DNA from 2 places in the Streptantibioticus cattleyicolor NRRL 8057 genome. Region 1 is predicted to be linked to the other one. Evidence: predicted binding sites of a transcription regulator. Region 1 holds the regulator's gene; the other holds the start of a gene.

Evidence for each region. Region 1 encodes HspR, which represses chaperone genes until heat shock. Its sites were predicted from a motif close to TTGAGNNNNNNNNNCTCAA; they were not measured.
Region 2: a site for HspR is predicted at 4,574-4,592, ahead of lon (endopeptidase La). Genes of this name have one in related genera too.

What each region holds. Positions count from the first base shown of each region.
Region 1 is NC_017586.1:3,488,536-3,504,027, reverse strand. Features, by position in the region: gene SCATT_RS15580 (pyridoxamine 5'-phosphate oxidase family protein) at 1-334, shown strand, start outside; gene SCATT_RS15570 (alpha/beta hydrolase) at 675-1,628, shown strand; gene SCATT_RS15565 (heat shock protein transcriptional repressor HspR) at 1,713-2,162, opposite strand; gene dnaJ (molecular chaperone DnaJ) at 2,164-3,333, opposite strand; gene grpE (nucleotide exchange factor GrpE) at 3,379-4,059, opposite strand; gene dnaK (molecular chaperone DnaK) at 4,056-5,909, opposite strand; gene SCATT_RS15545 ((Fe-S)-binding protein) at 6,221-8,488, shown strand; gene SCATT_RS15540 (Yip1 family protein) at 8,660-9,532, shown strand; gene SCATT_RS15535 (phosphoribosyltransferase) at 9,612-10,118, opposite strand; gene dcd (dCTP deaminase) at 10,186-10,761, opposite strand; tRNA gene SCATT_RS15525 (tRNA-Gly) at 11,278-11,351, shown strand; gene SCATT_RS15520 (NUDIX domain-containing protein) at 11,420-11,932, opposite strand; gene SCATT_RS15515 (hypothetical protein) at 11,929-12,087, opposite strand; gene SCATT_RS15510 (hypothetical protein) at 12,141-12,437, opposite strand; gene SCATT_RS15505 (bifunctional DNA primase/polymerase) at 12,424-12,978, opposite strand; gene SCATT_RS15500 (helix-turn-helix domain-containing protein) at 13,212-14,609, shown strand; gene SCATT_RS15495 (phosphotransferase family protein) at 14,615-15,492, opposite strand, start outside.
Region 2 is NC_017586.1:4,411,424-4,426,915, reverse strand. Features, by position in the region: gene SCATT_RS19520 (MarR family winged helix-turn-helix transcriptional regulator) at 504-959, opposite strand; gene SCATT_RS19515 (lysozyme) at 1,195-2,043, shown strand; gene lon (endopeptidase La) at 2,095-4,551, opposite strand; gene SCATT_RS19505 (spermine/spermidine synthase domain-containing protein) at 4,696-5,373, shown strand; gene SCATT_RS19500 (response regulator transcription factor) at 5,438-6,184, shown strand; gene SCATT_RS19495 (sensor histidine kinase) at 6,181-7,326, shown strand; gene SCATT_RS19490 (multifunctional oxoglutarate decarboxylase/oxoglutarate dehydrogenase thiamine pyrophosphate-binding subunit/dihydrolipoyllysine-residue succinyltransferase subunit) at 7,600-11,457, shown strand; gene fxsT (FxSxx-COOH system tetratricopeptide repeat protein) at 11,541-14,525, opposite strand; gene SCATT_RS19480 (FxsB family cyclophane-forming radical SAM/SPASM peptide maturase) at 14,628-15,492, opposite strand, start outside.

The sequences.
Region 1 (15,492 bases):
ACCGGACGGCACCCCGCACGTCGTCCCGGTGGGCGTCACCTACGACCCAGACGCCGGCCTCGCCCGGGTGATCGCCGCCAAGTCGAGCACCAAGGTGCGCAACGTGCTCGCGGCCGGGCCGGACGGGGCCCGGGTCGCCGTCTGCCAGGTCGACCGGGCGCGGTGGGCCACCCTGGAGGGGGTCGCCACCGTCAACGCCGACCCGGCCGCGGTGGCCGAGGCCGAACGCCGGTACGCCGAGCGCTACCGCCCGCCGCGCGTCAACCCCGACCGCGTCGTCATCGAGATCGCCCTCACCTCCGCCCTGGGCAACCTGCGTTCACCCGTCCGCTGACCCTCCCGCACGCGTGCGGGGCCGCCGGGCGGGGTACCAACCCGGCAGGTCCGCCCTTGCGTGCCGTCGGGGAGCGTGCGGCGCGGGGGCGTACGGCACCGGTCCGCCCACGCCGGCCGGACGCGCCGTCGGCACGGCGAACGCCACGGCACCCCGGCCCCGGCGGGCGCACCCCGCCGTACCCGCACCGGCGCCCCTGACGGCCACCGGAGCCGAACGGGCGGACCCCGGGCGATCCGGCGGTCCCGCGAGCCGCCGCCGCAGGGGCCACCGCGTCCGCGCCCGTGACACCCCGCCGTCTACCGGCAGCCACCCCGGCCCGCGGGTTTGTGAGGCCACCGTGCACCAACTCCTCCCGGTCCACCCCGAACTCGCCCCCGTCCTCGACGTCCTGCCCGAACGCCCCGCCGACTTCCCCGACATCGAGGTCACCCGGGCCCGGTTCCTCGCCGCCCAGACCGCCCGGCCGCTGCCCCGCGTGCCGGGGGTGCGCACCGAACGCCTCATCGTGCGGCGCGGCGACGGCACCCCGCTCACCCTGGAGGTCTACCGCCCGCCGGCCGGTCCCGCCGGGCCGCCGCTGCCCGCGGTGCTCCACTTCCACAGCGGCGCCTTCGCCTACGGGCGCTCCCGCCCCGGTCAGGACCGCATCGCCCTGATGATCTGTCAGGAGGTGGGGGCGGTCGCCGTCGCGGTGGAATACCGCCTCGCCCCCGAGCACCCGTACCCGGCCGGGGTCGACGACTGCTACCTGGCGCTGCGCTGGGTGGCCGGCAACGCCGCCTTCCTCGGCGTCGACCCGGCGCGGATCGCGGTCACCGGCAAGTCCGCGGGCGCCTGCCTGAGCGCCGCGGTGGCCCTGATGGCCCGCGACCGGGGCGGCCCCGCCCTGGCCCACCAGGCGCTGCGCATCCCGCTACTCGACGACCGGCAGGCCACCGACTCCGCCCGCCATGCCACCGATCCGCGGCTGTTCAACTCCGCGACGGTACGCGCCGTCTGGGACCACTACCTGGACGGCGCCGCCCCGGACGCCTACGCCGCCCCGGCCCGCGCCGCCGACCTGACCGGCCTGCCCGCCACCTCGCTGCTGGTGTGCGACCTCGACCCGGCCCGGGACGAGGCCCTGGACCACGCCCGCCGCCTGATGGACGCCGGCGTCGCGGTCACCACGCGCAACCTGCCCGGCGCCTGGCACCTGTTCGAGCTGTACGCCCCCGAGACCCGGCTGGCCCGCGCCGCCGACCTGTTCTGGGCCCGCGAACTGCGCTCCGCACTGTGGCCACCGGAATGAACGTCCCCCGAGACACCGCGGGTCCGGCACCCGTGACGGATGCCGGACCCGCGGTGAAACGTCCCTGCGCGTCGGTGGCGGGCGTCACTCGGAACGCTTGGGCCGCCACACCACCAGCGCGCTGGTCTGCTGCACGTCCTGGTAGGGCACGAGGTCACGGCGGTACGAGGCGTGCACCGCGGCCTCCCGCTGGCGCATGGCCGCGGCGGCGCCGTCCAGCGTGGCCTCCAGCTCGGCGATCCGCGCCTGGAGCGCGGCGACCTGGTTCTCCAGCTCGATGATGCGCTTGATCCCGGCGAGGTTGATCCCCTCGTCCTGGCTCAACTGCTGGACCTGGCGCAGGAGTTGGATGTCCCGGGCCGAGTAGCGGCGGCCCCGGCCGGCGGTACGGTCGGGGGAGACCAGACCGAGGCGGTCGTACTGACGCAGCGTCTGCGGATGCAGCCCGGAGAGCTGGGCCGCCACCGAGATCACGTACACCGGCGATTCGTCCGTCAGCTCGTACGGGTTGCGTCGTGCGCCCCGGCCGTCCATCTCATGCTCCCTTCGCGGCCTTGAACAGCTCCGCCCGCGGATCGAGGTCCGCGGTCGCCTCGCGATACGCCTCCAGTGCGTCGAGCGCCTTGCCCTCGACGTCCGACGGTACCTGGACCTCGACGGTGACCAGCAGGTCTCCGCGAGTGCCGTCCTTGCGGGTGGCGCCCTTGCCGCGGGCGCGCAGCGTACGCCCGTTGGGGGTGCCCGGGGGCAGCCGCAGGGTGACCGGGGGCCCGCCGAGGGTGGGCACCTTGATCTCCCCGCCGAGCGCGGCCTCCGGGAAGGTGACCGGCACGGTGACCGTGAGGTTGTCGCCCCGGCGGCCGAAGACCGGGTGGGGCTGGACGTGCACGACCACGTAGAGGTCGCCGGCCGGGCCGCCGCGTTCGCCCGGGGCGCCCTTGCCGCGCAGCCGGACCCGCTGGCCGTCGGTGACCCCGGCCGGGATCCGCGCCTGCATGGTGCGCGAACTGCGGGCGCGCCCGCTGCCCTTGCACACCTCGCACGGGTCCTGGGCGATGAGCCCGCGCCCCTTGCAGTCCACGCACGGATCGGTCAGCGAGAAGCCGCCACCGCCACCGCGCGAGACCTGTCCGGTGCCGACGCAGGTCGGGCACACCCGCGGCGTGCCGTTCTTGTCGCCGGTGCCCGAACACGCCTTGCACGGCGACTGGCTGGACAGCCGCACCGGGACCGTCTCGCCGTGCACCGCCTCGGTGAAGCTCAGCGTCACCTCGGTCTCGATGTCCTGGCCGCGCCGCGGCTGGGTACGGGTGGGCCCGCCCCGGCCGCCGAAGAGCCCGCCGAAGACGTCCCCGAGGCCGCCGCCGAAGCCGCCGCCCCCCTGGCCGCCCCCGCCGAACAGGTCACCGAGGTCGAAGTTGAAGCCGCCCGGACCGCCGGCGCCGCCCGGACCACGGAAGCCTCCGTTGCCGAAGAGCGCCCGCGCGTCGTCGTACTCCTTGCGGCGCTTGGCGTCCGACAGGACGTCCGCGGCCTCGGAGATCTCCTTGAAGCGCTCCTCCGCCTTGGCGTCGCCCTTGTTGGCGTCCGGGTGGTTCTCCCGGGCCAGCTTGCGGTACGCCTTCTTGATCTCGGCCTCGGTGGCGTCCTTGGGCACGCCGAGGACCTTGTAGTAGTCCTTCTCCAGGAAGTCCTTGGTGCTCATCCCCGGCGTCCCTCCTCTCCTCCGACGAGCGCCGGCCGCCCCGCGTCAGCCCTGCTCCGGGCCACCGTTCTCCTCGTCCCCCGGCTTGCCGTCCGGCGACTTCTCCGCGGCCTCCTTGGCCGACTCCTTCGGCTGGCTGCCCGGCTGCGGCTCGGCGACCGCGACCCGGGCGGGCCGGATGGTGCGTTCGCCGATCCGGTACCCCGGCTGCAGGATCTGCACGCACGTGGTCTCGGTGACGTCCGGCGAGTAGCTGTGCATCAGCGCCTCGTGCACCAGCGGGTCGAAGGGCTCGCCCTCCTTGCCGAACTGCTGCAGCCCCAGCTTGGCGACGACCGTCTCCAGCGACTCGCCGACCGACTTGAAGCCGCCGACCAGCTCGCCGTGGTCCCGGGCGCGGCCGATGTCGTCGAGCACCGGCAGCAGTTCGCCGAGCAGGTTGGCGACGGCGACCTCGCGGACCGACACCCGGTCCCGCTCCACCCGGCGCCGGTAGTTCTGGTACTCGGCCTGGAGGCGCTGCAGATCGGCGGTGCGCTCGGCGAGCTGCCCGCGGACCGTCTCCAGCTCCTTGTCCCGTCCTCCGCCCGACCCCTCGGCCGGGGCCGCCGGGCCCGCCTGGTCGGCGGGTCCGGCGGCCTGCGCCGCGTCGTCGGCAGCGGCGGCCTCGGCGTCGGCGGGGACGTCAGAGGGCTCCTGGGCGAAGCCCTGCGACTCCTCCGTCACGCGGCACCATCCTTCTTGTCCTCGTCGACGATCTCGGCGTCCACCACGTCGTCGTCCTTGGACATGTTGACCTTCTCACCGCCGGCCGCACCGGCACCGGCGGCGGCACCCGCGGCCTGGCTGTCGGCGTACATCGCCTGGCCGACCTTCTGGCTGACCGCGGCGACCTTCTCGGTGGCCTCGCGGATCGCGGCGGTGTCCTCGCCCTTGAGCTTCTCCTTCAGGTCGGCGACCGCGGCCTCGACCTCGGTCTTGACCTCGGCGGGCACCTTGTCCTCGTTGTCCTTGAGGAACTTCTCGGTCTGGTAGACCAGCTGCTCGGCCTGGTTGCGGGTCTCGGCGGCCTCGCGGCGCTTGTGGTCCTCCTCCGCGTACTGCTCGGCCTCGCGCATCATGCGGTCGATGTCGTCCTTGGGCAGCGCCGAGCCGCCGGTGACCGTCATGCGCTGCTCCTTGCCGGTGCCGAGGTCCTTGGCGGAGACGTGCATGATGCCGTTGGCGTCGATGTCGAAGGTGACCTCGACCTGCGGGACGCCGCGCGGCGCCGGCGGCAGGCCGGTCAGCTCGAACATGCCGAGCTTCTTGTTGTACGCGGCGATCTCGCGCTCGCCCTGGTAGACCTGGATCTGCACCGACGGCTGGTTGTCCTCGGCGGTGGTGAAGATCTCCGAGCGCTTGGTCGGGATCGTGGTGTTGCGCTCGATCAGCTTGGTCATGATGCCGCCCTTGGTCTCGATGCCCAGGGACAGCGGGGTGACGTCGAGCAGCAGGACGTCCTTGACCTCGCCCTTGAGGACACCGGCCTGGAGCGAGGCGCCGATGGCCACGACCTCGTCCGGGTTGACGCCCTTGTTGGGGTCCTTGCCGCCGGTCAGCTCGCGGACCAGCTCGGCCACGGCCGGCATCCGGGTGGAGCCGCCGACCAGCACCACGTGGTCGATCTCGGAGAGCTGGATGCCCGCGTCCTTGATCACGTTGTGGAACGGCACCTTGCACCGCTCCAGCAGGTCCGCGGTGAGCTGCTGGAACTGCGAGCGGGTGAGCTTCTCGTCCAGGTGCAGCGGCCCCTCGGCGGAGGCGGTGATGTACGGCAGGTTGATCGAGGTCTCGGAGGACGAGGACAGCTCGATCTTCGCCTTCTCGGCGGCCTCGCGCAGCCGCTGGAGGGCCATCTTGTCCTTGGACAGGTCGACACCGTGCCCGGACTGGAACTGCTTGACCAGGTAGTCGACGATGCGCTGGTCCCAGTCGTCACCACCGAGGTGGTTGTCACCGTTGGTGGCCTTCACCTCGACCACGCCGTCGCCGATCTCCAGCAGCGACACGTCGAAGGTGCCGCCGCCGAGGTCGAAGACGAGGATGGTCTGGTCGTCCTTCTCCAGGCCGTAGGCGAGGGCGGCGGCGGTCGGCTCGTTGACGATGCGCAGGACGTTGAGGCCCGCGATCTCACCGGCCTCCTTGGTGGCCTGGCGCTCGGAGTCGTTGAAGTAGGCCGGGACGGTGATCACCGCGTCGGTGACCTTCTCACCCAGGTACGCCTCGGCGTCCCGCTTCAGCTTCTGCAGGATGAACGCGCTGATCTGCTGCGGGTTGAAGTTCTTGTCGTCGATGCCGATCTTCCAGTCGGTGCCCATGTGGCGCTTGACCGACCGGATGGTGCGCTCGACGTTGGTGACCGCCTGGCGCTTGGCGACCTCGCCGACGAGCACCTCACCGTTCTTGGCGAAGGCGACGACGGACGGCGTGGTCCTGGCGCCCTCGGCGTTGGTGATGACGGTGGGCTCACCGCCTTCGAGAACACTGACGACGGAGTTCGTCGTGCCCAGGTCGATGCCGACCGCACGTGCCATGGTTAGATCCTCCAGCCAACTTGAGTGGAACTGACTCAAGAGTGCCGGACGATCCGGAGGGCGTCAACTGACATGAGTCCGGCCGACTCAACTTGTCTGCGAGTAAGAAACGCATAAGTACGCCCCGGGCCGGTCCGCCACCCCCCTCCTCCCCGCCGGCCGGGCCCCCTGTCACCCTCCTGCCAGCGACACAGATCACCGCCGTCCCGGCTGTATGAGGCTGTGGATAACGGGTAATCTCGGAAGACCACATAAGTTACTGCTTAGTAATCGTTAGTGAGCCTCCGCTCTCGCAGGCCCGAGGAGCCCCCATGCAACTCGCCGCGATCATCGTGTCGCTGGTCCTGATCGTGGTCGGCGTGGCACTGTTCGGCCGCGCTCTCCTCCAGATCTACCAGTTCATGCGGCTCGGCCAGCCGGTCCCCGCCGGGACCCGGACCAACGACCCCGTCCAGCGCACCGTCACCGTGGCCAGGGAGTTCCTCGGCCACACCCGGATGAACCGCTGGGGCGTCGTCGGTGTGGCGCACTGGTTCGTGGCCGTGGGCTTCTTCTCCCTGCTGCTGACGATCGTCAACGCCATCGGGCAGCTGTTCAAGGCCGACTGGCTCCTGCCGGTCATCGGCGACTGGGCGCCGTACAACGTCTTCGTCGAGTTCCTCGGCACGATGACGACGATCGGCATCCTCGTCCTGATCGTCATCCGGCAGCTGAGCCACCCGCGCGCCCCGGGCCGCAAGTCCCGCTTCGCCGGCTCCAACTTCGGCCAGGCGTACTTCGTCGAGGCCGTCATCCTCATCGTCGGCGTCTGCATCTTCATGCTGCACGCCCTGGAGGGCGCCCAGCACCACGTGAACGGCTACGAGGCATCCTTCTTCATCTCGTACCCGGTCGTCGCGTGGCTGAAGGGCATGAGCGTCGCCACGCTCCACAACCTCACCTACTTCTTCGCCGGCCTGAAGATCGCGACCTCCTTCATCTGGATGATCACGGTCGCCCTGAAGACCGACATGGGCGTGGCCTGGCACCGCTTCCTGGCGTTCCCGAACATCTGGTTCAAGCGCGACGCGGACGGTGGGACCTCCCTCGGCGCCCTCCAGCCGATGACCTCCGGCGGCAAGCCGATCGACTTCGAGGACCCGGGCGAGGACGACCAGTTCGGCGTCTCCCAGGTCGAGCACTTCTCCTGGAAGGGCATCCTCGACTTCTCCACCTGCACCGAGTGCGGCCGTTGCCAGTCGCAGTGCCCGGCGTGGAACACCGGCAAGCCGCTCTCGCCCAAGCTGCTGATCATGTCGCTGCGCGACCACGCCCACGCCAAGGCCCCGTACCTGCTGGCCGGCGGCGGCAAGTCGGCGGAGGGCGAGGAGAAGGCGAGCGAGGAGCAGCTCGCCCAGGTGCCCGCCGCGGCGCTGGCCGAGGCCGAGCGCCCGCTGATCGGCACCGCCGAGGAGAACGGCGTCATCGACCCCGACGTCCTGTGGTCCTGCACCACCTGCGGCGCCTGCGTCGAGCAGTGCCCGGTCGACATCGAGCACGTCGACCACATCATCGACATGCGCCGCTACCAGGTCATGATCGAGTCCTCGTTCCCGTCCGAGGCGGGCACGATGCTCAAGAACCTGGAGAAGAAGGGGAACCCCTGGGGCCTGCCGAAGAAGCAGCGCCTGGCGTGGGTCAAGGAGGTCGACTTCGAGGTGCCGGTCGTCGGCGAGGACGTCGAGGACCTCACCGAGGTCGAGTACCTGTACTGGGTCGGCTGCGCCGGCGCCCTGGAGGACCGGGCCAAGAAGACCACCAAGGCCTTCGCCGAACTCCTGCACATCGCGGGCGTGAAGTTCGCCATCATGGGCGGCGAGGAGAACTGCACCGGCGACTCCGCCCGCCGCCTGGGCAACGAGTTCCTCTTCCAGCAGCTCGGCGCCGAGAACGTCGCCATGCTCAACATGGCCTTCGGCGAGGACGACGAGGACGAGTCGACCAGGAAGCCGAAGGCGGCGAAGAAGATCGTCGCCACCTGCCCGCACTGCTTCAACACCATCGCCAACGAGTACCCGCAGCTCGGCGGCGAGTACGAGGTCATCCACCACACCCAGCTGCTCCAGCACCTGGTCGACGAGGGCAAGCTGATCCCGGTCACCCCCGTCGAGGGCCTGATCACCTACCACGACCCGTGCTACCTCGGCCGCCACAACAAGGTCTACACCCCGCCGCGCGAGATCATCGCCAAGGTGCCCGGCCTGCGCAACGAGGAGATGCACCGCCACAAGGAACGCGGCTTCTGCTGCGGCGCCGGCGGCGCCCGGATGTGGATGGAGGAGCGCATCGGCAAGCGCATCAACAACGAGCGCGTCGACGAGGCCCTCTCGCTCAACCCCGACATCGTCTCCACCGCCTGCCCGTTCTGCCTCGTCATGCTGACCGACTCGGTCAACGGCAAGAAGAACGAAGGCAAGGCCAAGGAGTCGATCCAGGTCGTCGACGTCGCCCAGCTGCTGCTGGAGTCCGTCAAGACCCCCGCCGACCCGGCCGGGGACCCCGAGACGGCGGTCGAGCCGGAGCCCGAACCGGCGAAGTGACCCACCCGTGAACACGGCGGCCGGTGCCCGAAGGTCAGGGGGGCACCGGCCGTCGGCGTCCCCGGGGGCGCTCGTGGTGGTTCGCCCGGGCGTGTCACAGCTTGGCGGCAAACCGGCCCCGAGCCCCGGGCCCCGCCGTACCGCGCCCCGGCAGCGGGTAGTTTCGAGGACGTGGCTGGATTCAGGATCGGACGCGGACGCGCCGCAGGCGGACGTTCCGCGCAGCAGAACGACGGCGGGCAGCCGCCGTACCCCGGGCAGCGCCCTGCCGCGCCCGTCATGCCGCCGCCAGGCCCGGTCGGCGAGCCGGAGTACTTCGGCGCCCCCGCCGGCTACGGCCGCGATCCCCGCTACGACGACGCCGCGGGCCACACCCGTACCTTCGCCGTCGACGAGGCCCCCGGCTACCCGCCGGCGGGGTACGGGGACGCCCACGGCCCCGGGTACGACGACGGCCAGGTGGCCACCTACCGCGCGGGCCAGACCAGCGCCCCGCCGGCCGGCCCCAGGCTGCGCTGGCGGGAGCTGCTGGCCGGCATCGTGCTGCGCCCGGGGCGCACCTTCTGGCAGATGCGCGACCACCAGATGTGGGGCCCGGCGCTGATCGTCACGTTCGTCTACGGGATGCTGGCCGTCTTCGGCTTCGACAGCGCCCGCAAGGACGTGCTCGACTCGGCGTTCTCCAACAGCATCCCGTGGGTGGTGATCACCGCGGTCGCCGTGGTGATGAGCGCGTTGATGACCGGTGCGGTCACGCACGCGCTGGCCCGCCAGTTCGGCGGTGACGGCGGCTGGGCGCCCACCATCGGGCTGGCCATGCTGATCACCTCGCTCACCGACGCCCCGCGGCTGGTGTTCGCCGTCTTCCTCGGCGGTGCCAACGGCTTCGTCCAGGTCCTCGGCTGGCTCACCTGGCTGGCCTGCGGCGCGCTGCTGACCTCGATGGTCAGCCGGTCGCACGACCTGCCGTGGCCCAAGGCACTGGGCGCGGCCTCGGTTCAACTGGTGGCGCTGCTGGTGCTCTTCAAGCTGCCGGTGCTGTAGGCGACGGTGCCGCGAACGCGGTGGGGCCGGGTCGGAGATCTCCGACCCGGCCCCACCGCGTTGGTCCGCGGGACCCCGCTCAGGCGTCGAGCACCTGGCCCGCGCGGCGCACCACCGGCGGCTCGACCGACCACGGGAAGTTGATCCACCGGTCGGTGCGCTTCCAGACGTACTCGCACTTCACCAGCGACTGCGGCTTCTCGTAGATCACCGCGCACCGAACGTCGGCCACGTGCCCGGCGCAGAAGTCGTGCACCAGCTTGAGCGTCTTGCCGGTGTCGGCGACGTCGTCGGCGACCAGCACCTTCTTCTCGCTGAGGTCCACCACGTTGGGCACCGGCGGCAGCATCACCGGCATGTCGAGCGTCTCCCCGACCCCGGCGTAGAACTCGACATTCATCACGTGCAGGTTCTTCACGTCCAGCGCGTAGCCGAGCGCGCCGGCCACGAACAGGCCGCCACGGGCGATGGACAGGATGATGTCCGGTTCGAACCCGTCGTCGGCGACGGTCTGCGCGAGCTCGCGCACCGCCTGCCCGAACAGGGGGTAGGTCAGGTTTTCCCGGTCTTCGGCGGCAGTGGTCATGGCGGTGTGGTGGTTCCTGTCGGTCACGTGGTGCGAAGACCTCGGTGCGGGGCCCTGGCGCGCGGGGTCACACCTCGGTGCGGTGGAAGTTGAGGTAGGAACGGGACGGCGTCGGCCCGCGCTGCCCCTGGTAGCGGGAGCCGTACCGCCCGGAGCCGTACGGGAACTCGGCCGCCGAGGTCAGCCGGAACAGGCACAGCTGCCCGATCTTCATCCCGGGCCACAGCTTGATCGGCAGGGTGGCCACGTTGGACAGCTCCAGCGTGACGTGTCCGGAGAACCCGGGGTCGATGAAGCCGGCCGTCGAGTGGGTCAGCAGCCCGAGCCGGCCCAGCGAGCTCTTGCCCTCCAGTCGCGAGGCCACGTCCTCGGGGAGCGAGATCACCTCGTAGGTGGAGGCGAGCACGAACTCGCCCGGGTGCAGGATGAACGCGTCGTCCCCGTCCGGCTCGACCAGCCGCGTCAGATCGGGCTGCTCGACGGCGGGGTCGATGTGGGGGTAACGGTGGTTCTCGAACACCCGGAAGAAGCGGTCGAGTCGCACGTCGATGCTGGACGGCTGGATCATCGACTCGTCGAACGGGTCGATCCTGACCCGCCCGGAATCGATCTCGGCCCGGATGTCCTTGTCAGAGAGAAGCACGTGTCGAGGATACGTGGCGCGACGGGAACCGCGGGCCCGCCCCGATCCCGGGACGGCACCCGCGCCCTTCCGCACTCCTCGCTACCCGTGCGCCTGCCCGGCCCCCTGGACCGGCACGGCATGCCGCAGCCGCGCGCAACGCGGGCACCGGATCAACCGCCCGGGCCCGAGCCGCTCGGCGCCCAACCGCTGCAACGGGAACACAGTGGTGCTGAACAGATGCCCATCGGCACAACGAACGACGGTGCGCTCCATCGCTCCCCTTCTCTCCGCCCACGAGGTCCGTCGTCGACCACCCATCCACGTCAACGACAAAAGCCACATTAGGGGATGATCCACACCACCCTCACGGACCCCGGAAGGCGCGTCCCCCACCGTACGCCCCACCACCCCCAACACCCCCCTCCCGCCCCGCCCTTCCCCCACCCACACCAACGCCCCCGGCGCATGCACCGGGGGCTCCGCATGAGGTACAGTGAGCGACAACGCGACGCCTCCAGGGGCGTCGTCGATTCCGCGGGTGTAGTTTAATGGTAGAACATGAGCTTCCCAAGCTCAGAGCGCGGGTTCGATTCCCGTCACCCGCTCCATAGCGAAGGCCCAGGTCGTTGACCTGGGCCTTGTGTGTTGTCTGGCCACGTTGGGCGTCAGGCCGGGCTCACCGGATCGGCTGCGCATCGTGCAGGTACCTCGGGCGTCCGTCCGCCAGGGCCCGCAACGCGGCATGGAAGCGGTCGCGTAGCCGTGACGGCAGGAGTTCACCGGCTCGTTCCGGGAAGAGGAAAGCCACCTCGGCGACTTCGTCGTCACGCGGTCGTATGCCGGCTGCCTGGTCCTCGCCGAGGGTGCCGGCATCGAAGATGAAGGAGATCTGGTCGTCCCAGGGCCCATGGGGAGCGACCCAGTCGATGACCAGCACGTCTCGGAGCGTCACGGCGAGGCCGAGCTCCTCCCTCAGCTCGCGTGTCGCCGCGTCATGCGGCGGTTCGTTGGCCTCGGCCATCCCGCCCGGCAGGTCCCATCCGGGCTTGTACGTCGGTCTGACCAGCAGCACCCGACCGTTCGGATCACGCAGCAGGACGTCGGCGGCGACGCGCTTGCGTGCCTGCGTCGCGTTGCCCTCGGCGAGGTAGGCGTTCCGAGCGGCCGGATCGGCAGGTGTGGGCCTCATACCGGCGTACCTCCCCGGGACGACGTGACGATGTCGGCGAGCAACAGCATTCTGAACCTGACGGCCTCGTCGAAGCGCTCCAGGTAGTCGCGCACGGGCAGGTAGGTGCGGTGCGGGTTCAGCAGCGTGCGGAGGTCGTGGAGCTGGTGAATCACCCGCCGGATCGGAGTGCGTGGATCGGTCACGTTGTTCAGCCCGTGTGCCTGCGTCAGTCGGTCGTGCGGCCGCAGCCGTCCGCCGTGTCATGCGGGTCGCGGATGCAGGCAATTGCCCGGCGCAGCAGTTCCGCCAGGCGTTCGGCGGTCGATGGGGATACCCGGCCCAGTTCGATCAGCCCTTGCCCGAAGGCGTTCAGTTCGGCGCGCAGGCAGGGGAATTCGCGTGCCATGCCGGCCGCGGTCAGGACGTCCCGGAGGGTCGTGGTGGCGTTGCGGGCCGCGTACCACTCATTGGTTTCCAGCGGGGACCAGTGGGCCGTGTCGCTGGGTGCGTCATCGGAGTGCATGGCCGTTCACCCGCTTCCATTCCTCGGCGTAGGCGGCTTCCACGTTGGGGTGATCGCGGCCGTAGCGGTCGGCGGCGGCGATCAACTCGGCGGCGGCCACGGACATCACGGCCAGGGCGACCGCGCGCAGCGGGGAGACCTCCGGTCGTCCGATCGGGGCACGAAGCCACTGGTGCCGGTCTGTCGGCATGGGCATCGGGCCCGGCACGACCACGGAGGAACCCTCGTCCAGGTACCGGTATTCGGGCGGGTCGTCCGTCTCGCGCGCCAGGAAGCGGGCGAATCGCTCGCGGGACCGGTGGGGCAGGAAGAAGCCCACGCACGTGGCGCCCCAGTCCATGAAGACCGGCCCCACCGGCATCTTGTGCCGGTCGAGTTGACCGAACGTCTCTATCCCGAGACGCTGGTCGATCACCACCACGTCGAAGAACGTGCCGGTTGCCAGCGGGTACGGCAGGCGCGGATCGTCCGCCCAGCATGCGCGGCACGCCTCCGGGTCGTCGGCGGCGGCGGACAGCCACTGGACGCCCCGCCTCGTCATCCTGTGCATGTCGTCCCTCTCGCTCGACTGCCCGACAGCCCGGTCGGCCGTCGGGCTTCAAGAATCAAGCGCCCGCCTGTGACCTGGGCAGATGACGACAGATGACGGGGGATGACGACCGTCGCTCAGGCGCGTCATCCCCCGTCGGCATCTGATCAGAAGCGAATCCCCGCCAACTCCTCACGGTGATCGGTACATTCGGATCCGTAAGGGCACTACGGGCGGTGGTCCGGATGGTGATCGCGACGAAACCCGCGCAGTCGTGCGGCACCCTCCTACGGGACGCCCGCAAGAGACGCGGTTGGAGCCAGCCGAGGCTCGCCATCGAGCTGCGCCGCATCGCGGGACGACACGGCCGGACGCTGCCCGCCGATTCAAGCGTGAAGCGCCGGATCGCGAGCTGGGAGAACGGCCACAGCGCACCGGAGGAGTTCTACGGGCCGCTGTTGTGCGAGGCGTTCGGACTCACCGCTGCCGCGCTCGGGTTGAAGCACCTGACCGGGCAGGACGCGGCACTGCTGGACACCAGCTATCCGGCAAGCCCGGATACGGCGATCGCCGGTGTGGACCGGTTGTGGCGGGCCGACCTCAACGGCTACGAACCACTGCTTGAGGCCGGACCGTCCGAGCACGCCTGGAGCGAGGCGTCACTGCGCTGGCTGGTCGCCCCGGAAGCGTCCTTCCCCTCCGCGCGGGGCCCCGAGGCACCACGTGTCGGCCTTGGTGATGTGACCGTGGTCAAGTCGACCAGCGACATGTTCGCCCAGCTCGACGACCGGTTCGGGGGAGAGCACGCACGGCAGTCGGTCATCCAGTACCTCAGCCAGGACGTGGCGCCGCTGCTCAAAGGGACGTACACGGAGTCGGTGGGCCGGGCCCTGTTCTCGACCGTGGCCGAGTGCACGCTCCTGGCCGGCTGGATGTCCTACGACGCCTGCCACCACGGACTCGCGCAGCGGTACTTCCTCCAAGCCCTCCGGTTCGCCCAGGACGGCAACGACCGCCGCCTCGCCGGAAGCATCCTGTCGGCCATGAGCCATCAGGCCACCTTCGTCGGCGAGTTCGTCCACGCCGCGACGCTGGCCCGCGCCGCGCTCATGGGTATCTCGGGGGTGGCCACCCCGACCCTTCGCGCACAGTTCCACGCCATGGAAGCCCGCGCCCTGGCCCGTACAGGAGACCGGCGCGGATGCGAGGCGGCACTCGCCCAGGCCGCCAAGCACCTGGAGAGCCGCAACAGTGACGACGAACCCGAGTGGATCACGTACTTCGACGAGGCCGAACTCGCCGCCGAAGCCGCCCACTGCTTCCGTGACGTGCGCAGCGCCCGTCAGGCCGTCGCCTACGCCGAGAACGCCATGAGCGGCAGCCACGTCCGCAGCGACTTCTTCGCCACCATGGTGCTCGCCGACGCCCACCTGCACGCCAAAGATCCCGAAGAAGCGTGCCGCGTGGCCCTGGACGCCCTCGACCTGGGCGAACAGCTACGGTCGGCACGCTGCGTGGCGTATCTCGCCGAGTTCCGCGGCCACCTCGATTCCGTCGGCGACTGCGCCGCTGTCCGAGACTTCCACGAGCAGGTGGCGGACCACCGGCTGTGGGCCGCCACCGAGAAGCGCATGCGGCGCTAGACGGCTCAGAACGGCCGCCAGTCCTTTCGGCTGCCACCGGTACGCAACGCGGTAACCCGCCTGGCGAACTCCTCCGCCGACTTGGTGTCCGTGGAAACCTGCTGCCCCATCCAGAGCACCATCATCAATTCGCGCAGGTCGGCGAGAACGGGATAGCCGGGCCAGTTCATCACGTCGAAGCCGTAGTGATGGACGAACGCCTCGTACTCGGTGCGGGTGTGCCAGCCGTACCGGTCGTAGTACATCGCCGTCAGGATCAGATCCCACTCACGCGGGGCGACGGCGAAGCCGTCCAGATCGATCAGGATCGCCTGTCCGTCACGGTCGCGCAGCAGGTTCCCTATGTTGGCGTCCCCGTGGATCAGCCCGAACGGGAGGACGAAGTCCAGCCGGTCGTATGCCTTGCCAAGCCCGGCCGCGCGTTCGGCGAGGAAGGCGCGGTTCTCGTCACCGACTCCGTCGAGCCCGGCGAAGTACGTCCCCACCTTGGCGAAAGGGTCGAAGTACGGCAGCCCGAGGGACTTCGGCTGCTCCAGCCGGTGAAGCCGACGCAGCAACTCCGCCAGCTCCTTCACGGTGCCGTACTCCTCGGCGTCCTGGGCGCTCTCCCAGAAGGTGACCACCCGGCCGGCGGCGGTCACCGGCTGCCGGACACCGGGCAGAACCCGCGTGGCGGGGAAGCCCTCCGACTCCAGCCACCGCGCCACCCGGACCGCCCGTTCCATCCCGGCGGCGCTGTCCGGATCGCGCGCCACCCGGACGATGGCGGGAGACGATGCCAGCCGGTACACGGCGTTGGACCCCAGACGCAGCAGCTTCGCGCCCCCGCAGTCGAGGCCCGCACCCCGGCACGCCTCGTGCAAGGATTCCCCCGCCGTCTCCG
Region 2 (15,492 bases), 920 kb from region 1:
TGTATTCGTCTAGTGCGGGATGCGCACTGTCTTCCTGGGTTTCCGGGGGCCCTCCGGGGTGACTCCTCGCTCCCCGTATCCGCCAAGGCTTGGCTCCGGCTGCTGGGTCGCTGCGGGGACACCCCTGCACGCCCCCGTTCTGCATCGTTCCGCGCTGCGGCACGGAGGGGGTGAGAAAAAGACCGGGGTGACCCCAACCTCCTCACTCACCCCCACCCGCGAAGAGAGGCACCCGCACGACGGCACAAGGGGGTGTGCCGGGGGTGTCCCCGCAGCGACCCAGCGGGGCGGAGGAAAGCCGACAACGAAACCTGGAGCGAGGAGTCACCCCCGGCGCGCCCCCGACCCCGTACCGGCAGTAGGCGAACCCACCCCGTGCCGAACCAAACCAAACCCACCCCAACCCCCCACCGGACAGGGGCCGCCGGAGGCCACCCCGGCACCCCGAACCGGGCGAACCGGGCCACGGAGTAATGGTTGGCCGCAAGCGCGTAGCGGGGCCGTTAGGGGGCGGTGTTCAGGCGGTGGAGGAGGCGGGCGAGTTCGCGGACGTCGCGGGGGTCCCATTCGGCGAGTTGCCGCCAGTAGCGCGCGCGGCGCGCTTCGCGGACGCGGCCGAGACGGTGGTGTCCCTCGTCGGTGAGGCGGAGGAGGAACGCGCGGCCGTCGGCCGGGTCGGGTTCGCGGGCGACGAGGCCGAGTTGTTCGAGGGCGCGCAGTTGGCGGCTCATGGTGGCCTTGCCGACGCCGAAGTACGCGGCGAGTTCGGTGGCGCGTTCCGGGCCGGTCTCCTCCAGCCGGACCAGCAGCCCGTAGGCGGCGGGTTCGAGTTCGGGGTGGACCTGGCGGGCCATCTCCCCGGAGGAGGCGCGGGCCCGCCGGTAGAAGACGGTGATCTCCCGTTCGAGGGCGTCCATGCCCCGGTCGTACCACTCGGGGCCGGGTCCCCCCTCGGTCACTTCGTCGCGCCCGTCGTCGGCCTTCCGCACGTCAGCCCTTTCCGGCGGTGAAGATTTCCTTCAGCGCCTGCCATCACCGCAGCTCCTCCAGTATTCCGGAGGATTAGACCAACGGCGGTCCACGGGCCCTCTTCCGCCTCGCCGTTCTACGCGCGTACCGTCAGCCGTGGGCAATATGTCATGACCACACCAAGGAACCCCCCGGCAGCAATCCACGCGCACCTTGGAGGCGTTCATGTCCCTCGACCCGACCGCACGTCGACGCAGACCCGGCCGCTCACGGGCGGCCGGATGGCTGGTGGCGGCGGTGACCCTGTTCGCCGCGGTGCTGGCCCTGCCCGGGACCGCGTCGGCGGCCGGGCACGGCCACGTCACCCACCCGCAGCTCGACTGGGCCGGCTCCACCGTCCGCGCCCACGAGGGCGGCGGCCACGGCGAGCCGGTGGTCCCGGCGACCACCCAGACCCCCGGCATGGACGTCAGCGCCTACCAGGGCGACGTCGACTGGTCGACCGCCTGGAACAACGGCGCCCGCTTCGCCTACGTCAAGGCCACCGAGAGCACCACGTACACCAACCCGTACTTCGCCCAGCAGTACAACGGCTCGTACAACGTGGGCATGATCCGCGGGGCCTACCACTTCGCCACCCCGGACACCTCCGGCGGGGCCACCCAGGCCGACTACTTCGTCGGCCACGGCGGCGGCTGGTCGGCCGACGGCAGGACGCTGCCGCCCGCGCTGGACATCGAGTACAACCCCTACGGCGCCACCTGCTACGGGCTGAGCCAGTCGGCGATGGTCGGCTGGATCGCCGCGTTCAGCGACGAGGTGCACGCCCGCACCGGCCGCTACCCGGTGATCTACACCACCACCGACTGGTGGACCAGCTGCACCGGGAACTACGGCGGCTTCGCCTCCGCCAACCCGCTGTGGATCGCCCGGTACAGCACCGGCCCCGGCACCCTGCCGGCCGGCTGGGGCTACCAGACCTTCTGGCAGTACGCCGACTCCGGCACCCTCCCCGGTGACCAGGACTACTTCAACGGCGCCTACGACCGCCTCCAGGCGCTCGCCACCGGCTGACGCCGCCGGCCGGGGCCGTGGACCGCGCGGTCCACGGCCCCGGCCCCGGGCTCAGGCGGCGACCGTGGTCACCGCCGGCTCGGCGGCCGGCTCCAGCGCCAGCGCCAGCACCTCGCGGACGTCGGCCACCGGGTGCACCTGGAGGGTGTCGAGCACCTCGGCGGGGACGTCGTCCAGGTCGGCCTCGTTGCGCTTGGGGATGATCACCGTGGTGACCCCGGCGCGCTGGGCGGCGAGCAGCTTCTGCTTGACCCCGCCGATCGGCAGCACCCGGCCGGTCAGCGAGACCTCGCCGGTCATCGCCACGTCGTCGCGGACCCGGCGGCCGGAGAGCAGCGAGGCCAGCGCGGTGGTCATGGTGATGCCGGCGCTCGGGCCGTCCTTGGGCACCGCCCCGGCCGGGACGTGCAGGTGGATCCCGCGGTCCTTCAAGTCGCCCACGGGCAGCTCCAGTTCGGCGCCGTGCGAGCGCAGGAAGGACAGCGCGATCCGCGCCGACTCCTTCATCACGTCGCCGAGCTGGCCGGTGAGGGTGAGCCCGGTGCCGCCGGTCTCCGGGTCGGCCAGCGACGCCTCCACGAAGAGCACGTCGCCGCCGGCGCCGGTGACCGCCAGGCCGGTGGCCACCCCGGGCACCGCGGTGCGCCGTTCCTGCGGGTCCTGGGCCGACTCCGGGACGTGGTGCGGGCGGCCGATCAGCCCGCGCAGGTCATCCTCGGCCACCGTCAGCGGCAGCTCGGTCCCGCCGAGCGCGTGCCGGGCCGCGACCTTGCGCAGGATGCGGGAGATGGAACGCTCCAGCTCGCGCACCCCGGCCTCCCGGGTGTACTCGGCGGCCAGCTTGCGCAGCGCCCCCTCGGCGACGGTGACCTCCTCGGCGGTGAGCCCGGTGCGTTCGAGCTGGCGCGGGAGCAGGTGGTCGCGGGCGATGGTGAGCTTCTCGTCCTCGGTGTAGCCGTCCAGCCGCACCAGCTCCATGCGGTCCAGCAGCGGCTGCGGGATGGCCTCCAGGACGTTGGCGGTGGCCAGGAAGACCACGTCGGACAGGTCGAGTTCGACCTCCAGGTAGTGGTCACGGAAGGTGTGGTTCTGCGCCGGGTCGAGGACCTCCAGCAGCGCGGCGGAGGGGTCGCCGCGGTAGTCGGAGCCGACCTTGTCGATCTCGTCCAGCAGCACCACCGGGTTCATCGAGCCGGCCTCCTTGACCGCCCGCACGATGCGGCCGGGCAGGGCGCCGACGTAGGTGCGGCGGTGGCCGCGGATCTCCGCCTCGTCGCGCACGCCGCCCAGCGCCACCCGGACGAACTTGCGCCCCATCGCCCGGGCCACCGACTCGCCCAGCGACGTCTTGCCCACGCCGGGCGGGCCGACCAGGGCGAGCACCGCGCCCGCCCGGCGTCCGCCGACCGTGCCCAGACCGCGGTCGGCGCGTCGCTTGCGCACCGCGAGGTATTCGGTGATGCGGTCCTTGACGTCGTCAAGGCCGGCGTGGTCGGCGTCGAGCACGGCCCGGGCGCCGGCGATGTCGTAGGCGTCCTCGGTGGTGGTGTTCCACGGCAGTTCGAGCACGGTGTCGAGCCAGGTGCGGATCCAGCTGCCCTCCGGGGAGGCGTCGGAGGAGCGCTCCAGCTTGTCGACCTCCTTCAGCGCGGCCGTGCGGACCTTCTCCGGCAGGTCGGCCGCCTCCACCCGGGAGCGGTAGTCCTCCGACTCGCTGGCCGGGTCGCCGTTGAGCTCGGCCAGTTCCTTGCGGACGGCTTCGAGCTGGCGGCGCAGCAGGAACTCGCGCTGCTGCTTGTCCATGCCCTCCTGGACGTCCTTGCGGATGGTCTCGGCGACGTCCTGCTCGGCGAGGTGTTCGCGCAGCCACTCGATGGCCAGCCGCAGCCGCTCGACCGGGTCGACGGTCTCCAGCAGCCGGACGCGCTGTTCGGCGCCGAGGAAGGGCGAGTAGCCGGAGTTGTCGGCGAGTTGTGAGACGTCGTCGATCTGCTGGACGCGGTCGACCACCTGCCAGGCGCCGCGCTTGCGCAGCCACGCGGTGGCCAGCGCCTTGTACTCCCGGACCAGTTCGGCCACGACGCCGGGCGGCTCGGTCGGCTCCGGCTCGGTGACCTCGGTGCCCTCCACCCACAGCGCGGCGCCGGGCCCTGTGGTGCCGGCGCCGATGCGGATCCGGGCGAGGCCGCGGATGACGGCACCGGGGTCCCCGTCGGCGAGCCGGCCGACCTGCTCGACGGCGCCGAGGGTACCCACCGCCGCGTACTTGCCGTCCACCCGCGGCACCAGCAGCACCCGGGGCTTGCGGGCGGTGGTGGCGGAACGGATGCCGGGGACGTGGGCGGAGTTCTCCCGGTCCCGCTCGACGGCCTGCGCCGCTTCCACGGCGGCCCGCACCTCGCTGTCGGACAGGTCCAGCGGGACGACCATGCCGGGCAGCACGACGGCGTCGTCCAGCGGCAGCACGGGCAGGGTGAGCGGCGCGGACGTCGGGGACTCTGAAGCCATGATCTCTCCCTAGGCAGGCAAGTTGAGCTGTATCGACTCAATGCTTCTGATGGCCCCGATGTTCCCCGTCCATCGCGTGATTCTGTTCGCTGTGAGCGATCAGCCCCCGGCGGGCGCCGGGCCGGCCGCGGTTAACCTGGCGCCATGGACGACCTGACCGGCGCGGCGACCGTGATGGAACGGCGCCAAGGCCCCTACGGCGAAGTGGTGTTGCGAAGACGCGGCGGGATCTACGAGATCATCGAGAACGGGTGCTTCCTGATGGACACCTCCGACGGCCGCTCCGAACGGCTGCTGGTGCGGGCCGCGTTGGAGGCGCTGCCGCCCGGCCCCGGGCGCTCGGTGCTCATCGGCGGCCTGGGCGTGGGCTTCTCGCTGCTGGAGGCCGCCGCCGAGCCGCGCTGGTCGGCGGTGACCGTGGTGGAGCGCGAGCCGGCCGTGGTCGACTGGCACCGCACCGGCCCGCTGGGCTCCCTCACCGCCGGCGCGCTCGCCGATCCCCGGGTCACCGTGGTCGTGGCCGACCTCCTCGACCACCTGCGCACCGCCGATGTGACGTACGACGCACTCTGCCTGGACGTCGACAACGGGCCGCAGTGGACGGTCACCGAGTCCAACGACGGTCTGTACGCGCCCGCCGGGCTCGCCGCGTGCCGTGATCGCCTTGTCCCCGGCGGGGTCTTGGCCATCTGGTCGGCGCAGCCGTCGGCGGAGTTCGAGGAGGCGCTGCGGAACTTCGGATTCCAGCAGGTCCGGACCATTGCGGTGCCGGTCGCGCGTGGTGTGCCCAATGTTGTCCACCTCGCCGTACGGGCCGCGTAGCCGAGGGCCGCGCGCGCCCCTTACGCTGCTTCCCAAGCAGCGCGACCAAGTGGGGGCGGGCCCGATGGAGAACACACAGACGAGTGCGGCGCACGGTACGGCCGGTGCCTCGTTGCCGGGCACCCAGCGCCGCGTGCTCGTCGTCGAGGACGACCCGACGATCGCGGAGGCCATCGCGGTCCGGCTGCGGGCCGAGGGCTTCCAGGTCCACACCGCGGGCGACGGCCCGGCCGCGGTGGACGCCGCCCACAACTGGCAGCCCGATCTGCTGGTGCTCGACGTGATGCTGCCCGGCTACGACGGCCTGGAGGTCTGCCGCCGGGTCCAGGCGCAGCGCCCGGTGCCGGTGCTGATGCTCACCGCCCGGGACGACGAGACCGACATGCTGGTCGGCCTCGGGGTGGGCGCCGACGACTACATGACCAAGCCGTTCTCCATGCGTGAGCTGGCCGCCCGGGTGCACGTGCTGCTGCGCCGGGTGGAACGGGCCGCGGTGGCCGCCCGCAGCCCCCGCGGCGGCACCCTGCAACTGGGCGACCTCGCCATCGACCACGCCCAGCGCCGGGTCCGGGTGCGCGGCGACGACGTCCACCTCACCCCCACCGAGTTCGACCTGCTGGCCTGCCTGGCCCAGACCCCGCGCGCGGTGCTCTCCCGCGAGCAGCTGCTGGCCGAGGTGTGGGACTGGGCGGACGCCTCCGGCACCCGCACCGTCGACAGCCACATCAAGGCGCTGCGCCGCAAGATCGGCGCCGAACGCATCCGCACGGTGCACGGCGTCGGGTACGCGCTGGAGACCCCGGCGCCGTGACGCCACGGCTGCCGCGTCCCCGCCTCCCCGGACGGGCGTGCCGCTCCCCTGAGGCGGCGGGCGCCCTGCGGAAGCTGTGGGAGGCGCTGCGCCCGGTGGACCCGTACCGGTCGATCAAGGCGGCGCTGGGCCTGCTGGTGATCTCCTCGGTCTTCCTGACCACGCTGCTGGTGCTGGTGGCGATCCACTCGGAGACCGAGCTGCGGGTGATCACCATCTTCTCGATCATCACCTCGATGCTGCTGATGCAGTTCGTCTCGCACGGCCTGACCTCGCCGCTGCGGGAGATGACGGCGGTGGCCAAGGCGATGGCCCAGGGCGACTACAGCCGCCGGGTGCGGACCGGGCGCCGGGACGAGCTGGGCGAGCTGGCGGTGACGTTCAACAGCATGGCGGCCGACCTGGAGGCCGCCGACCGCCACCGCAAGGAGCTGGTGGCCAACGTCTCGCACGAGCTGCGCACCCCCATATCGGGGCTGCGGGCGCTGCTGGAGAACGTGGTGGACGGGGTCTGCGAGGCGGACCCGGAGACCATGCGCGCGGCGCTGGCGCAGACCGAGCGCCTCGGCCGGCTCGTCGGCGACCTGCTCGACCTGTCCCGGCTGGACAGCGGGGTGGTGCCGCTCAACGCCCGCCGCTTCGAGGTGTGGCCGTACCTGTCCGGCGTGCTCAAGGCGGCCAGCATCAAGCCCGGGGTGGCGCTGGAGACCCACTCGCGCTCCCGCAACGACGTCCATCTGCACCTGGACGTCTCGCCGCCGGAGCTGACCGCGTACGCCGACCCGGAACGCCTCCACCAGGTGGTCTCCAACCTGGTGGACAACGCGGTCAAGCACAGCCCGCCCAGCGGCCGGGTGACGGTGCGGGCCCGGTCCGGCGACGCCCCGGAGTCGCTGGAGCTGGAGGTGCTGGACGAGGGCCCGGGGATCCCCGAGTCGGAGTGGTCCACGGTCTTCGAACGGTTCAGCCGGGGCAGCGCGCCCGCCGCGGAGGGCTCCGGCAGCGACGGCGGCACCGGACTGGGGCTGGCCATCGCCCGGTGGGCGGTGGAGCTGCACGGAGGCCGGATCCGGGTGGCCGAGTCGGCACGCGGATGCCGCATCCGTCTCACCCTTCCGGGTAAAAGTACGACGTCACATTGACGTAGGGTGGCATAGAGGTACCGAACGGTTGATCGGTGCCGAAAACCGGATAACCCCTGCCATAAACGACCGAGCGCCCCCGCTTCCGTCCCGCACGGACGCGCGGACGCCCAAAAGAATGCCGATTTCCCGTCCAGGACAGCTGCCAAACCCGCCTCCGGGTGTGACGTGCGCGACGACTGCCCCTCGTAACCTGCGCCGACCCGCCCGGTAGGCGTAGCCTTTATTCCCGCTGTCCACCACCTTGTGAAGCGGAAGAGGGCGGTTGCCGCCGTGTCGTCACAGTCCCCCAACACATCGAGCGTCCCGACCGACTCCGACGGTGAGGGGAAGAACCCCGCCGCCGGTTTCGGCGCCAACGAGTGGCTCGTCGATGAGATCTACCAGCAGTACCTCCAGGACCCGAACTCGGTAGACCGAGCCTGGTGGGACTTCTTCGCCGACTACAAGCCGGGCGCCGACGCCGCGGGCTCCGCGGGGCCGGCCGCGCCGAAGAACCAGGGCTCCGCGCCCGCTGCTCCCACCGCCACCCAGCCCGCCAACGGCACCCCCGCTCCGGCCGCCGCGGCTCCGTCTGCCCCCGCACAGCAGACGGCCCCGCAGGCGGCCGGAAGCACGAGCGCGCCCGCGGCCAAGCCGGCCCCGGCGCAGCCCGCGCCCGCCGCCCCGGCCGCCCGGCCCGCGGCCCCGGCCAAGACCGGCCCGGCCGCCGCGCCCGCCGCCGCGGGGCCGGCCACCCCGGCCGAGCAGCCGGCCGCGCAGGAGCCGGTGACCGAGTACGTCACGCTGCGCGGCCCCTCCGCGGCGGTCGCCAAGAACATGAACGCCAGCCTTGAGCTGCCGACCGCGACCAGCGTGCGGGCCATCCCGGTCAAGCTGCTGTTCGACAACCGCATCGTCATCAACAACCACCTGAAGCGGGCGCGCGGCGGCAAGGTCTCCTTCACCCACATCATCGGCTACGCGATGGTGCAGGCGATGAAGGTCATGCCGGCGATGAACCACGCGTTCACCGTCAAGGACGGCAAGCCGACGCTGGTCAAGCCGGACCACGTCAACCTGGGCCTCGCCATCGACCTGGTGAAGTCCAGCGGTGAGCGCCAGCTCGTGGTCGCCGCCATCAAGAAGGCCGAGACGCTGGGCTTCTTCGAGTTCTGGCAGGCGTACGAGGACATCGTCCGGCGGGCCCGCGCGGGCAAGCTGACCATGGACGACTTCACCGGCGTCACCTGCTCGCTGACCAACCCCGGCGGCATCGGCACCGTCCACTCGGTGCCGCGGCTGATGCCCGGCCAGTCCATGATCATGGGCGTCGGCTCCATGGACTACCCGGCGGAGTTCCAGGGCACCTCCCAGGACGCCCTCAACCGGCTCGGCGTCTCCAAGGTGATGACGCTGACCAGCACCTACGACCACCGGGTGATCCAGGGCGCCGCCTCCGGCGAGTTCCTGCGCGTGATGCACCAGCTGCTGCTGGGCGAGAACGGCTTCTACGACGAGATCTTCGAGTCGCTGCGCATCCCCTACGAGCCGGTGCGCTGGCGGCAGGACATCGACGCCGGCCACGACGACGACGTCACCAAGGCCGCCCGGGTCTTCGAGCTGATCCACTCCTACCGGGTGCGCGGCCACGTCATGGCCGACACCGACCCGCTGGAGTACAAGCAGCGCAAGCACCCCGACCTGGACATCACCGAGCACGGCCTCACCCTGTGGGACCTGGAGCGGGAGTTCGCGGTCGGCGGCTTCGCCGGCAAGTCGATGATGACGCTGCGGGACATCCTCGGGGTGCTCCGCGACTCGTACTGCCGCACCGTCGGCATCGAGTTCATGCACATCCAGGACCCCAAGCAGCGCAAGTGGATCCAGGACCGGGTGGAGCGCCCGCACGCCAAGCCCGAGCGTGAGGAACAACTGCGCATCCTGCGCCGGTTGAACGCGGCCGAGGCGTTCGAGACCTTCCTGCAGACCAAGTACGTCGGCCAGAAGCGCTTCTCGCTGGAGGGCGGCGAGTCCGTCATCCCGCTGCTGGACTCGGTGCTGGACGCCGCCGCCGAGGCGCGGCTGGACGAGGTCGTCATCGGCATGGCCCACCGTGGCCGGCTCAACGTGCTCGCCAACATCGTCGGCAAGTCCTACGCGCAGATCTTCCGCGAGTTCGAGGGCAACCTCGACCCGAAGTCGATGCACGGCTCCGGCGACGTGAAGTACCACCTGGGCGCCGAGGGCACCTTCACCGGCCTGGACGGCGAGCAGATCAAGGTCTCGCTGGCCGCCAACCCCTCGCACCTGGAAACCGTCGACCCGGTCGTCGAGGGCATCTCCCGGGCCAAGCAGGACATCATCGGCAAGGCCGGCACCGACTTCACCGTCCTGCCGGTCCAGCTCCACGGCGACGCGGCCTTCGCCGGCCAGGGCGTGGTGGCCGAGACGCTCAACATGTCGCAGCTGCGCGGCTACCGCACCGGCGGCACCGTGCACATCGTCATCAACAACCAGGTGGGCTTCACCGCCGCGCCGACCGCCTCCCGCTCGTCGATGTACTGCACCGACGTGGCCCGCATGATCGAGGCGCCGATCTTCCACGTCAACGGGGACGACCCGGAGGCCGTGGTGCGCGTGGCGCGGCTGGCCTTCGAGTTCCGCCAGGCGTTCAACAAGGACGTCGTGATCGACCTGGTCTGCTACCGGCGCCGGGGCCACAACGAGGCCGACAACCCCTCGTTCACCCAGCCGCTGATGTACGACCTGATCGACAAGAAGCGCTCGGTGCGCAAGCTGTACACCGAGTCGCTGATCGGCCGCGGCGACATCACCCTGGAAGAGGCCGAGCAGGCGCTCCAGGACTACCAGGGCCAGCTGGAGAAGGTCTTCACCGAGGTGCGCGAGGCGGTCTCCGCCCCGGCCGAGGCCCCCGAGCCCGCGCCGCAGTCGCAGTTCCCGGTGCACGTGGACACCGCGATCTCCCAGGAGGTCCTCAAGCGGATCGCCGAGTCGCAGGTCAACCTGCCCGAGCGGGTCACCGTCCACCCGCGGCTGCTGCCGCAGCTCCAGCGGCGCGCGGCCAGCGTGGAGGACGGCACCATCGACTGGGCGACGGGTGAGACGCTGGCCTTCGGTTCGCTGCTGATGGAGGGCACCCCGGTCCGGCTGGCCGGCCAGGACTCCCGGCGTGGCACCTTCGGCCAGCGCCACGCGGTGCTGGTGGACCGGGAGACCGGCGAGGACTACACCCCGCTGCTCTACCTCTCCGAGGACCAGGCGCGCTTCATGGTCTACGACTCGCTGCTGAGCGAGTACGCGGCCATGGGCTTCGAGTACGGCTACTCGCTGGCCCGTCCGGACGCGCTGGTGATGTGGGAGGCGCAGTTCGGCGACTTCGCCAACGGCGCGCAGAACGTGGTGGACGAGTACATCTCGGCCTCCGAGCAGAAGTGGGGCCAGACCTCCGGCGTCGTCCTGCTGCTGCCGCACGGTTACGAGGGCCAGGGCCCGGACCACTCCTCGGCCCGGATCGAGCGCTACCTCCAGCTGTGCGCGCAGAACAACATGACGGTGGCCATGCCGACCCTGCCGTCGAACTACTTCCACCTGCTGCGCTGGCAGGTCCACAACCCGCACCACAAGCCGCTGGTGGTCTTCACCCCGAAGTCCATGCTGCGGCTGAAGGCGGCGGCGTCGAAGGCGGAGGAGTTCACCACCGGCGGCTTCCGCCCGGTGATCGGCGACACCGTGGACCCGGACGGCGTGCGCAAGGTCGTCTTCTGCTCCGGCAAGGTCTACTACGACCTGCTGGCCGAGCGCACCGCGCGCAAGGCCGACGAGGTGGCGCTGATCCGCATCGAGCGGCTCTACCCGCTGCCCGGCGCGGAGATCCAGGCGGAGCTGGCCAAGTACACCAAGGCCCAGAAGTACGTGTGGGCCCAGGAGGAGCCGGCCAACCAGGGTGCCTGGCCGTTCATCGCGCTCAACCTGATCGACCACCTGGACCTGGTGCTCGGTGCCGCCCCGGACAACGCCGACCGGCTGCGGCGCGTCTCGCGTCCGGCCTCGTCGTCGCCGGCCGTGGGCTCGGCCAAGCGCCACCAGGCCGAGCAGGCGCAGCTGGTGAAGGAAGTCTTCGAGATCTGATCCGGGACGTCCAGCCATGGCTGAACGAAGGGGCCCCCGCCATCGGCGGGGGCCCCTTCCGCGTCCGGTGGCGCGGGCGGCGGTCAGCTCGGCTGCGGTTCGAAGTCCCAGTACGGGCGCTCCCGGCGGCGTACCGAGACGGTGTGCGAGTGCTGGGCGCCGAGGGTGTCGGTGAGCTGCTGGAGCACCTCCTGCTCCAGCTTGGCGGCCTCCTCGGAGCGGCGCAGCGCGCGCAGGTCGGCGGCGAGGCCGGCCTTGCAGGACAGGGTGAGCGGATGGGTGTCGCCCAGCGTCGCCTTGGCCCGGCCGAGGGTGTCGCGGCTGAGTTCGGCGGCGTGCTCCTCGTCGCCGACGAGGTTGCGGGCGCCGGCGGTGTTGAGCGCGCACCCCAGCGTCCAGGGGTGGTCGGGGCCGACGGCGCGGCTCATGGCGTGGCAGGCGCGTTCGGCGACGGCCAGCGACGCCTCGCGGTCGCCGAGGGAACGCAGCACCAGGCTGACGTTGCCCTCGGTGCCGATGGCGTAGGGGTGGTCGGCGCCGACCAGGTTGCGGTAGCGGTCGGCGACGGTGCGGCTGAGCCGGTGGGCGTGGTCGAGGTCGCCGTGCTTGCGGACGAAGTTGGCGTGGTCGGCCTGGACGAGCAGGGTCTCGGGGTGGCTGGGGCCCTGGGCCTGGACGAAGCGTTCGACGACGCTGCGCATCAGGGCCTCGCCGGCCGTGGAGTCCCCGGAGCGGCGCAGGCACAGCGCCAGGTTGTGCTCGGCGCGCAGCATGCCGGGGCTGTAGCGGTCGACCGCGCGGCGGTAGGCGCCGACGATCTGCTCCTGCTTGGAGGTGGCCTCCCGGTAGCGGCCGAGGAGCCGCAGCAGCCAGGCGCACTGGGTGCCCGCGTACAGGGTGCGGTAGTGGCCGGGGTGGGTCTGGCGTTCGGCGATGCGCAGGTTGACCTGGTGCTGCTGGAGCGCCTCCTCGTAGCGGCCGAGCAGGTGCAGGGCGACGGCGAGGTTGTTGCGGTCCTGGACGGTCAGCGGCGCCTCCTCGCCGAGCACCCGGGTGTAGGTGGCCACCGACTCGGTGAACAGGGCCCGGGCCTCCTCGTAGGCGCCCAGCGCCAGCATGCTGCCGCCCAGGCTGTTGCGGGCCCACAGCAGATCGGGGTCGTCGGCCGGGCGGGTCTCGGTGAGTTCGTCGACCACCGCCCGGCTGACCGCCTCGGACTCCCGGTAACGGCCGGAGCGGCGCAGCATGTTGGCGTGCATGACGCGCATCAGCAGCATGGTGGAGTCGTCCGGCGGCAGGCGGTCCTGCCAGCGGTCGACGGTCAGTTCGCACAGGCGCAGCGCGGAGCTGTACTCGCCGCGGGTCTTGAGGTACTCGATGCAGTTGATGAGCAGCCGCTGCACGTCCGGGTCGCCGCTGGAGAGGGCGTCGGCCGGCTCCAGGTGCGGGATGATCGCCGCGTACCGGGACCATTCCCGGGTGTCGCCGGGGGCCCTGGGGTCGGCGCTGACCAGCACCCGGCAGGCGGCGGCCGACAGCCGGTCGCGGCGGTCCTCGGAGAGGTTGCCGAGCAGGAAGCCGTGGTAGAGCCGGTGCATCTGCACGGTGTCGACCATCGGTTCGCGGTCGGCCTCGGTGACGTAGTCCATGCGTACCGCGGTGGACTCCGAGAGCCGGCGCAGCGCGGTGTGCCAGCGGATGGGGTCGGCGGCGAGGGCGGCGAGGTGGTCGGGCAGGTCGGCGGGGCGGGCGTTCTGGATCATCCGGACCGGGATGGCCTCGGGTGAGAAGAACGCGAACAGGTGGAGGAGTTCGGTGGCCTCGGGGCTGCGTTCGCTGAGCGTGTTCAGCGTTATCGACCAGCTGGTCTGGAAGCCCATGGAGTAGTCCTGGGACATCCGGATGGCGATCTGGGCGGGGTTGCCGCGGCGGATCAGCTCGATGTAGTCCTTGGCGGGCATGGGGTTGCCGGCCAGCCAGGCGGCGGTCTGGGCGAGGAGCAGCGGCAGGTCCTCGACGGCGTCGGCGAGGTCGTCGGCCTCCTCGGCGGTGAGGCGTTCGGCGCGGCGGCGGGCGTAGGCGACGGATTCCTCGCGCAGGAAGGGGCGGACCTCGATCTCGCCGACCGCGCCGGTGGCCGCCCAGTCCTGGGTGAGAGTGGTCAGCAGTACGTGGCCGTTGCCCTCGGGGAGCAGGTCCTCGATCTGCTCGGTGTCGTCGGCGCTGTCGAAGACGACCAGCCAGCGGCGGTAGGGGTGGCCGGTGCGCAGGGCTTCGTGGACGGCGCGGATGCGGTCGCCGAGTTCCTGGCCGGTCTCCAGGCCGAGGCGGGGGGCGAGGGCGGCGAACTGCTCGCGGGCGGTGGCCCGGTAGCCGGCGTTGACCCACCAGACGATGTCGTAGTCGTTGCCGAACCGGTGCGCATACTCGGCGGCGATCTGCGACTTGCCGACGCCGGAGATGCCGCGCAGGGCGACCCGGGCGCCGCCGCGTCCGCCGGCCGCGAACCGTTCGTGCAGCGCCTCCAGAGCGGAGTCGCGGCCGGTGAAGCGCACGTTGCGGCGGGGCAGGTTCCACACCGCGGGCGGGTCGTTGGGGAACCGCGGGGAGAAGCCGTCGGGGCCGGCCTCGCCGGCCGCCGGGTCGAGGCCGAGGCGGCGCAGGATGCGGCGGCGGGCCTCGCGGGCGTCCAGGTCGCGCAGGTCGACCGGGCCGAGCGGGGCGGCGGTCGGCGGCAGCGCGCGGGTGGCCACGCTGACCGCGGCGAACCGGTCGAGGTTGGCCGGCACCACGTCGGCGAGGGCCTGCGTCCATTCGGTGTCGGTGCGCGGGCCGAGCTGGAAGTACCAGTCGTCCAGCACCAGCAGCACCCGGCCGGGGGCGGTGAGCAGGTTGGCCAGCGCCTCGGTGAGCGCCATGCCCAGCGGCGGGTCCCAGCGCAGCAGGGCGGTGCCGTGGCCCTGCTGCTCCAGTTGGTGCGCGATCCAGGCGGCCCAGGGCCGGTTGTATCCCGCATAGCTGATGGTGAAGTGTTCGCGGGTGCCGGGGGCCTGGGCTTGCGGGGTCATGCGACCGTCTCCCTCGTACCGTGCGGAATGGGACGGGACCTGCGGAGATGACTGCCTGTCAGGCAGAGTATCCCACCGCGCCGACACCACGGGTCCGCGTCGTCAGGTCACCTCCAGCGGGGCGGCCCGGCGCGGGGCCGTCCGGGGGTCGGCCGGAAGGGCGGCGGCGAGCCGTCCGGCGATGTGCCTGATCAGGTGTTCGAGGTCGGCGCAGTAGACGGAGGGGTGGCGGAAGCCGCTGCCGGCCAGGTAGCGGTGGGTGTAGTTGCCGCCGCCGCACACCCGCATCACCGGGCAGGTGCGGCAGGTACGGCTCAGCCCGGCCGCGCCGAGCTGGCGGGCGGCCACCCCGGGGTGGTCCAGCGCCTGGTCGAAGCTGTGGCGGAAGACGTCCAGGCCGGTGGCGGGGGCTCCGGGGTAGGCGGTCTTGAGCGAGTCGACCTGCTCGATGGCGCCGTCGGTCTCCACCACCAGGGCGGCGGCCGGGGAGAGCCCGACCGACTCGGTGGTGGACGGCAGCCCCAGCAGCAACGCGATCACCTCGGTGAACAGCCGGATCGCGGGGTGGCCGGGGTCCCGCGGGTCGCCGGCCCACCACAGGTCGAAGACGGTGGCGAGCCACCTTCCGTACGGGACCGGGCGGTTGCCGGGGGCGGTGCGGCGGGGCCGGCCGCCGGTGAGGCCGGGCGGCGGGGTGGTCCAGTTGGCGTGCGGCAGCAGCAGGTCGAGGCTGGGCGGGCGCAGCGCGGTCAGCGAGCGGTAGACCTCGGCCGGGTCGGCGGCCGGGTCGATGGTGCACAGCAGTCCGGCATAGGCGTCCGGGTGGCGGGCGAGGAGCCGGGCGGCGCGGGTGGCGGCGCGCCAGGAGGGGCGGCCGGCGTGGTCGACGCGGCGGGCGTCCAGCGCCCCGGTGCCGCCGTCGAGGCTGAGCCCGACGCGGATGCCGGCGGCGGCGAGCCGGCGCAGG